DNA from 2 places in the Brevibacillus sp. BD137 genome. Region 2 is predicted to be linked to the other one. Evidence: predicted binding sites of a transcription regulator. Region 2 holds the regulator's gene; the other holds the start of a gene.
The links. The regulator CtsR, encoded in region 2, represses protease genes until heat stress. The targets are predictions, from matches to a motif close to ATGGTCAATAAAGGTCAAACA.

Region 1 (4,213 bases), on a different contig from region 2:
TTTTGCTTCTGGGTGCCTTGGGTCTTGCTGCTGTGTCCTTGGTTTCCGCCATTCTTCGTATTTCGATTGTTTGACATCAGAATCCCTTCCTTTTCATTCTGGTATTCTTGCCAAACGTAGTATGTCCCAAATGGCTTATTCATAATGAAGAATTACTTCGCTTCACCCATGAATACTTTCTTTCCGTCCTCATACTTGTACACGTATACGGAAGCAAAGTCGTTGTCGCCTTTTTCATTAAATGTTACGTTAACGAATTTGCCTTTGTAATCTTTGGTTTTGTGAACCGCTTCCAGCACTTGTTCACGCGTTGGCTTTTTGCCGCCGTTTGCTTTGATCGCTTCTTCCAGACCGTTCAGCATAACACCCATGGAGTCATAACCAAACGAAGTGAAGATCCCTACTTTGTTGCCAGTCGCGCTCTCGAAGTCTGTGATCCATTTCTTGCCGTCTTCGGTAGCACCAATATCGCCAACCGTAGAAGTAAAGACTACGTTATTGGCATTTTCCGCACCAGCAATTTTCACCATGTCAGCGGAGTCGTAGCCATCGCCACCCATGAATACACCTTTGAAGCCTTTTTCACGCGCTTGTTTCACGATGATCCCTGCATCAGAGTAGTATCCACCGAAATAAATCATCTCTGGATTTTTCGCAAGGATTTGGGTGATGATCGCACTATAATCCTTCTCGCCTGCTGTTACCCCTTCATAGCCGAGAACTTGTACGCCGTCTTTTTCAAATTGCTTTTTCACTTCTTCCGCAAGACCTTGTCCATAAGCAGCCTTGTCATGCATAACGAATGCCGTTTTTATATTCAACTGATTTTTGGCAAAAATCGCAGCCTTGGAGCCTTGTTGATCATCACGCGCACAAATGCGGTGTACGATCTGTTTGCCTTGCTCAGTCAAATCTGATCCCGTTGCGGAAGGAGATACCATTACGAGCTTCTCTTGCTCGTATTGCGCTGCTGCTGTGATCGAAGCTCCTGTTGTAGCATGGCCTACTACTCCGACTACATCAGGATTCGAAATCAACATTTGTGCGACTGCTACCCCTTGTTTCGGGTCAGCTTGGTCGTCTTGCGCGGACAATTGAACGTCAAAGCCAAGTGCTTTGAATGCCTCTGCCTTTTCTTTCAACGCATATTCAGCACCAGCCTTTGCTGTGCTTCCGTAATCAGAATACTGACCAGACATCGGACCAACTACAGCAACAACGAGCTTCTCAGTAGCGCCACTTGCACCGCCCGTGCTTCCTCCGCTATTGTTGCTCGGCTGTGGTGTCGCGCTTTGGCTACCAGTCCCCGCACCTCCACCGCAGCCCGCGAGCAATGTGCCGAGAGCAAATGTTGCAGCCAGTATCGACAATGATTTCTGTTTTTTCATAGCAAAAATCCCCCTCTTTATTTATGAGCAAACTATGAATCACAATCTTATTGTAGGATATTTTAGAAAATTTGCAATAGAAATGATTGAAGGAAGAATCAATAAAAAAACCCTCTATCGCTGTCTGCTAATAGAGGTGTCCACATGTAGTATTGAGGCAAATAGCCACTTCTACGCATAGAAGTGGCTATCCTCATGAGAAGTATCCCATTAATTATTAGGAATTAATTGGAATGCTCAGCTTGTAAGTGAGCGTTTTTGCATCGTACTCTACTTTTGCACCCAATTCTTGGGCAATGAATACGAGGGGCACGAGCACTGCTCCGGTCACTGGACGTGGCGGATTTGCTACACTCGTTTCTTTGCCGTTTTTATAAGCAAAGTTTTGGTTTTCGTACATACGCAGAGCGTACTTGTTGTCTTTAGCAACCAACAGAGATTTAGTCGTGCTATCCCATGCTGCACTACCACCCAAAGCAATCGCCAATGTGCTCGCATTCACATACGCAACACCATTTTCAGTAACGATTTCTTGTGGGAATGGGAACTCCTTGCCGTTTAGCTGAACTTTGATTTTTTGTTGTACAGCTGGTGCAGGAGCAGGAGAAGTTTGGGCAAACGCAGCCGTTGCCGCTACACTTCCTGTTAGAAGAGCTGCTGTCAGCATCATTGTAGAAAACTTGCGAAGCATAATAAACACCCCTTAAATATCATGAAATGAATTCCAATTTTGTATGATTCGACATAAATCAACTTTTCCCTTCTTTTTTATCCCATACATTTCCTATGTAATTCTCTCTCCAAACATGACAAGACTAGGAAAAAAAATAAATATCCCACGAACAAATGTTTTTGTGCACAACCTGTGCATAACATTGTGGATAACTTTCGAAAGTGAGGCTTACTATGGCAGGGGAACGTTTTTTTCTCATTTATCAAGAGGCCAGTGATGAAGAATGCTTATTGACCATTGAACCATACAAAGATCAACAGGAGCTGGCGGAAGCCATCAATCAACTTCAAGCCAAACAAGTCGATGAATATACGATTATCAAGGGAAAAAAGATGAAAGCCACGCTGAAACTCGCCGTCGATTTAACCGAGGCCGATGAGAATTCCAAGGAATGAATGTTTTCCTTTTCGAGTAGGTTTAGACAGAGGGAATTTGGCAAACATGGTAGTGAGGGCGCGCACTTATGTGTTTGACCTTCATTGACCTTTTGTGTATGATATTGTTACAAAGAGAGGAGGAAGACTAGATGCATATGAATTTAATTCCAACCGTCATTGAACAGACAAACCGCGGGGAACGTGCTTACGATATTTATTCCCGCCTGCTCAAAGACCGCATCATCTTTCTGGGAACCCCAATCAACGACACCGTAGCCAATATCGTTGTGGCACAGTTGTTGTTCCTTCAGGCGGAAGATCCGGAGAAAGACATTCACTTGTACATAAACAGCCCAGGCGGTTCTATTACTGCTGGTATGGCAATTTACGATACTATGCACTTCATCAAGCCTGATGTATCCACCATTTGTATCGGAATGGCTGCTTCCATGGGAGCATTCCTGCTGGCTGCTGGGGCAAAAGGCAAGCGCTTTGCTCTGCCAAACAGTGAAGTCATGATCCACCAACCATTGGGTGGCGCACAAGGACAAGCGAGCGACATTGAGATTGCCGCAAAACGTATCTTGAAGATGCGTGATCATCTGAACACCATCTTGGCTGAACGTACTGGACAGCCTTTGGAGCGCATCCAAAAGGATACTGATCGCGACAACTTCCTCTCTGCCGCTGAAGCAGTAGAGTACGGATTGATTGACAAAGTCATCACTTCCGAACCGTCTTCGAAAAAATAAGAGCTGTCGTAAAAAAAAGCACTCGTGCCTGAACTACCGGCCGAGTGTTTTTTTGTATACCGAGCAAACCCCTAGAGGTTTCCCTTGGTCTGCTCGGCTTTTTCGATGAATCATTGTGATACTTCCATTAACTGACTGACATAGACTGTTCGGCTATGCCCTGGATTTTTTTCCTCATGTACACGTGCTGTTGACGTTTTTTCGTCTACAGCATCGATCCAAACGGCTTGTCCATCGTACTCTACCTTGATATGGTCGTCGGATTTCATGATGGCTTGTGCTCTTGTTACATTCATAAGTGACTGACTCCCTCTATTGGTCATCGTCAAGAGCTTGCTTGGCTGACGTAGCCCCTGTCATCGTATCTACAGTCGTTTCTTCAATCAGGCCGTTTTGGTCGGAAACAACTCCGCCCCCCAGTCCCTCATTCACCATCCGATCAATGTCCATATCATAACAATCGCGGCCTTCGTAACACTTATCACGGTTACTCATGTCTCATTCCTCCTTCATGCAATATACATGGTTAGAAATGCCCTGACCGAAGTGAATTGATACATATTCATTAAGATGACCAACAAAAAAAGACACCTCCCTTAAGGGAAAAGTGTCTCTCGTGACTCTATTCTTCTTTGCTTACCAGATTCGTAAGGCTGCTGACTGCCTGGGAGGCATCCGGCCCTTCTGCCAAAATGGTAATTTCCGTTCCAGAGCTGATTGCGAGGCTCATGATACCCATGATGCTCTTCGCATTGACCTTCTTGTTGCCTTTTTCTACGAATACTTCCGATGCAAAACGGTTAGCTTCCTGTACGAAAAAAGCTGCTGGACGAGCTTGCAAACCGGTCTTTAACTGAACCACGACCTGCTGTTGAACCATGAATGGACCTCCTTACTTGTAGACTATTATCCTTTAGTATAACATGCATCTACATCGAAATATTTTGTTTTTCTCGTATTTTG
Region 2 (4,213 bases):
CTTGGCTGAGAGTGGTTGCACATCAATGATTATCGATACGTTGGAGTATATTAGCCCCACCTTTCACAAGATTTTGCTGGAAAGCTATATGAATCTGTTGAGGCTGTCACCCAAGATGTGGGGCAGAATTTATCATAATACAGAAAAAACCCGTTTCTTTGATATGAATGTGCTAATGAATAAGTTATTGGCAAACAAACTGAAAAAGTTGATCAACAGTGTACAGCCTGATGCCTTTATTGCTACGCATCCGTTTGCAAGCTGTATGCTCTCCGTACTGAAGGGAAGAAATGATTGGAAGGAACCAATCTATACGATTATTACTGACTATACCATCCATCCTTCATGGATTAATCACCATATCAATTATTACTTCATCGGTCATGAGCAGCTGTATTACCTGTTAGACGTTTATCGACAGGATCATCAAAAATTCATTCCGATGGGCATTCCTATCATGAAGAAATTCAGTTTGCCATTGGAACCCGAATTGATTCGGCAAAAGCTCGGTCTCGCTCCTGAACAAAAGAGCATTATTCTTTCGGGGGGCGGATTGGGTCTCGGCTCGATGGAAAAGGTATTAGATGGGCTAGAAGAGATTAACATTCCCTTGAAAACCTTTGTGTTAACAGGGACAAACGACAAGCTATACAATAAGGTGACAAATCGTACGTATCGGCATGAAGTCGTTCCGCTAAAATTCATCAATAACTTCCACGAATACTTGGAAACGGCTGATTTAATTGTCACCAAATCAGGCGGACTTACATCAGCTGAAGTAATGAGTAAACGGGTACCCATGATTGTTTACAACCCTCTGCCTGGACAGGAAGAGAGGAATAGCCACTTTTTGCTCAATAATGGGTGTGCGGTACACGCGAATCTATCCGAGCAGTTGATTTACTTTATCGATGAACTATTGCATAGCCCGTCCAAGGTGGAATATATGCGTAGAATGGGACAAAAAATCTCGAAGCCAGATGCTGCACAACGAATTACTGAGTTTATCATGGATGATATGAATATGTTGCCAAGAAAAGTAGAATAGCTGCCTAGCCAGACAAAATGGAGGAACCCATGACTGCACCATTCGCGATATTATTTGATATGGATGGCACGTTACTACAAACAGAAAAGCTGTCGACCCCCGCTTTTATTCGAACGTTTGACCAGCTTCGTCAAAAAGGGCTATGGCAAGGAGAAACCCCTGACGAACGTGAACTGATCAATGTACTGGGAATGACGATCGAGCAGATCTGGGACAAATTACTGCCGGGTGCGAGTGGAGAAGCCATTCGGTCAGCAGATGCCTTCTTGCTAGACAATGAAATCCAGTTACTCAAAGAAAAAGTGACCGAGCTATATCCGGATGTAAAATCAACCTTAGAAAAGCTGCATGAAAAAGGATTTGCTTTATTTGTAGCAAGCAATGGGCAGGAAGAGTACATCGATGCCATTTGTCAGGCATACGAGTTAAAGCCGCTGATGACAGACCTGTACTCGGCTGGTCGTTTCCGCACGCATTCCAAAAATGACCTGGTTGCAAAACTGTTGTCTGATTACAAAATTGGGCAGGCCATCATGGTAGGAGATCGTCACTCCGACGTGGAAGCAGGCAAGACAAACGGTTTATTTACCATTGGATGTGACTTTGGTTTTGCGAAACCAGGCGAGCTTGATGGGGCAGATGTTATCATCACCAGCTTCTCTCAGCTACTGAATCATTTGCCAGCAATCGACACCAATAAGCAAGAACAAGCATAAACCATTCCTCAGGGAGTGGTTTTTTTGTTGATCATGTCCAAGTTTCAAGCGACCCTCTTTTGCCCACACTAGAATGTGTAAGGGACACTTGCGGGCACGCACTAAACCCATTATAATTAACGTCAAAGATAGTCAAAGTCAATAGGTAACCTCATAAGAACATACACAGAGGAATAGGAGGCGATGACTTGCGAAACATCTCGGACATCATTGAACATCACTTGAAAAGCATCCTTACTAACAGTCCCAATGGATCGATCGAGATTCAGCGTAGTGAGCTTGCCGACCATTTTCAATGTGTGCCGTCTCAGATCAATTACGTCATCAATACGCGCTTTACCGTTCAAAAAGGATACCTCGTAGAGAGTAAGCGCGGGGGCGGCGGGTATATTCGCATACGCAAGGTGCAGATTGTCAGCAAAGCACGCTTGCAGGAATTGCTAACAGAAGAACTGATTGGAGAGAGCATCAGTCAGAGTGTGGGAAATGCGATCGTAGAAAGACTATTAGAGGAAGGGTTAGTCAACATTAGAGAAGCCACCTTGATGAAAATCGCTACCTCGCGAAACGTTTTGACTCTGGAAGCCGAATTGCGGGATCGTTTGCGGGCAAATATTTTAAAGCAGATGATCGCGGCAATCTTGTTGAAGTAAAAGGAGGTATGATGTTATGAACTGTGAGGAATGCGGAAAACGACCGGCGACACTTCATTTGACGAAAATCGTCAATGGCGAAAAAACCGAATACCATATTTGCGAGCAATGCGCTCATGAAAAAGGGGACGTCTTTACCGGCTTTCACAACTTCAGCATCAACAATCTCCTGTCAGGACTTTTAAAATTTGATCCCATGCAAAAGAATGGACGCGAAACGGCAACGAATAAGCCGCTTCAATGCGAAACATGTGGACTCACATATTCTCAATTTAGTAAAAGCGGCCGATTTGGCTGTAGTGATTGCTACACCTTTTTGGGGGATCGACTGGACCCACTTTTCCGCCGGATTCATGGAAACACACAGCATAGTGGAAAAGTACCAGAGCGTACCGGTGGCAAACTGAAGATCCGTAAAGAGCTGGAGCAACTAAAGCAAGCGCTGCAAAGTCATGTCGCCAGTGAGGAGTTCGAGAAGGCTGCAGAAATGCGTGATCGAATTCGAGCATTGGAACAAAAAATGGCCCAATCGTAGCAAGGGAGGTTAGCTGGTTATGTCCCAAAAGCAGTTTATGCAAAACCCGTGGAGCAATTGGATGAAAGGAGAAGGTCCTGATTCCGACATTGTCATAAGTACACGGCTGCGTATCGCCCGTAACCTGCGCCAGCACCCTTTTCCGTTATTGGCAACGGACTCGCAGGCCGAGGAAGTCGTCAGAAAGGTAACGGAAGTAAGCGATTCGGAGGCAATGCGCAAACGGCATCAGCTTCAGGTCATCCATATGGATCAAATTAACCCGTTAGAAAAACGGGTGCTCGTAGAAAAGCATCTGATTAGCCCTCATCTGGCAGAGGAATCCCGTAAAGGTGCCGTATTGCTTCGGGAAGATGAGTCTGTCAGCATTATGGTTAATGAAGAAGACCACATTCGAATACAGGTACTATTACCCGGGTTTCGTTTGAACGAGGCATGGGAAATAGGTACGAAGATAGACGACATTTTTGAGAAAAGCTTGAACTACGCGTTCGACGAAACTCGAGGGTATCTTACAAGCTGCCCAACCAATGTGGGTACGGGAATTCGTGCATCCGTGATGCTGCACCTGCCCGCTCTGGTGATGACGCAGCAGATCAGCAGAATTTTACAGGCGATTAATCAAGTTGGTCTGGTCGTTAGAGGAATTTACGGAGAGGGCAGCGAAGCTCTAGGGAATCTTTTTCAGTTATCCAATCAGGTCACACTGGGGATGTCTGAGTCGGATATCCTTTCCAATCTTTATGGTGTGGCCAGACAGATTATTGAGCAAGAGCGTGTGGCACGCACTTACTTGCTGGAGCATACCAGGGTTTCTTTGGAGGATCGGATTTTTCGGTCGTATGGTATCTTGATGTATGCCCGTACGGTAGAGTCCAAGGAAGCGGCTCAGCGCCTGTCAGATGTACGTCTGGGGATTGATCTAGGCATCATTCCTAATGTATCTCCGCTCGTCTTAAACGAACTGTTGGTCACGACACAGCCAGGTTTTTTACAACACCACGCTGGTCAAAAGCTCACTCCGGACCAACGCGACGAAAGAAGGGCAAGGCTAATCCGCGAACGTCTACGCGTAGTAGAATCACAAGAGTAATCGTAATGGTATCACGCAATTGTTAACCATACAGAGAAAAAACACGGTTATACGGAGGTGTACGATATGATGTTTGGACGTTTTACAGAACGCGCACAAAAAGTACTGGCGCTTGCCCTGGAAGAGGCGGTTCGTCTCGGACACAAAGATATTGGGACAGAGCATGTG

Region 1: a site for CtsR is predicted at 2,588-2,608, ahead of clpP (ATP-dependent Clp endopeptidase proteolytic subunit ClpP). Genes of this name have one in related genera too.

What each region holds. Positions count from the first base shown of each region.
Region 1 is NZ_JAOTNO010000009.1:6,337-10,549, reverse strand. It holds gene ODZ53_RS19065 (branched-chain amino acid ABC transporter substrate-binding protein) at 153-1,388, opposite strand; gene ODZ53_RS19060 (copper amine oxidase N-terminal domain-containing protein) at 1,606-2,079, opposite strand; gene ODZ53_RS19055 (hypothetical protein) at 2,295-2,516, shown strand; gene clpP (ATP-dependent Clp endopeptidase proteolytic subunit ClpP) at 2,648-3,250, shown strand; gene ODZ53_RS19045 (H-type small acid-soluble spore protein) at 3,361-3,546, opposite strand; gene ODZ53_RS19040 (hypothetical protein) at 3,563-3,745, opposite strand; gene ODZ53_RS19035 (HPr family phosphocarrier protein) at 3,873-4,130, opposite strand; gene whiA (DNA-binding protein WhiA) at 4,180-4,213, opposite strand, start outside.
Region 2 is NZ_JAOTNO010000018.1:76,795-81,007, reverse strand. It holds gene ODZ53_RS26850 (MGDG synthase family glycosyltransferase) at 1-1,048, shown strand, start outside; gene ODZ53_RS26845 (HAD hydrolase-like protein) at 1,078-1,764, shown strand; gene ODZ53_RS26840 (CtsR family transcriptional regulator) at 1,953-2,417, shown strand; gene mcsA (protein-arginine kinase activator protein McsA) at 2,434-2,952, shown strand; gene mcsB (protein-arginine kinase McsB) at 2,972-4,045, shown strand; gene ODZ53_RS26825 (ATP-dependent Clp protease ATP-binding subunit) at 4,112-4,213, shown strand, end outside.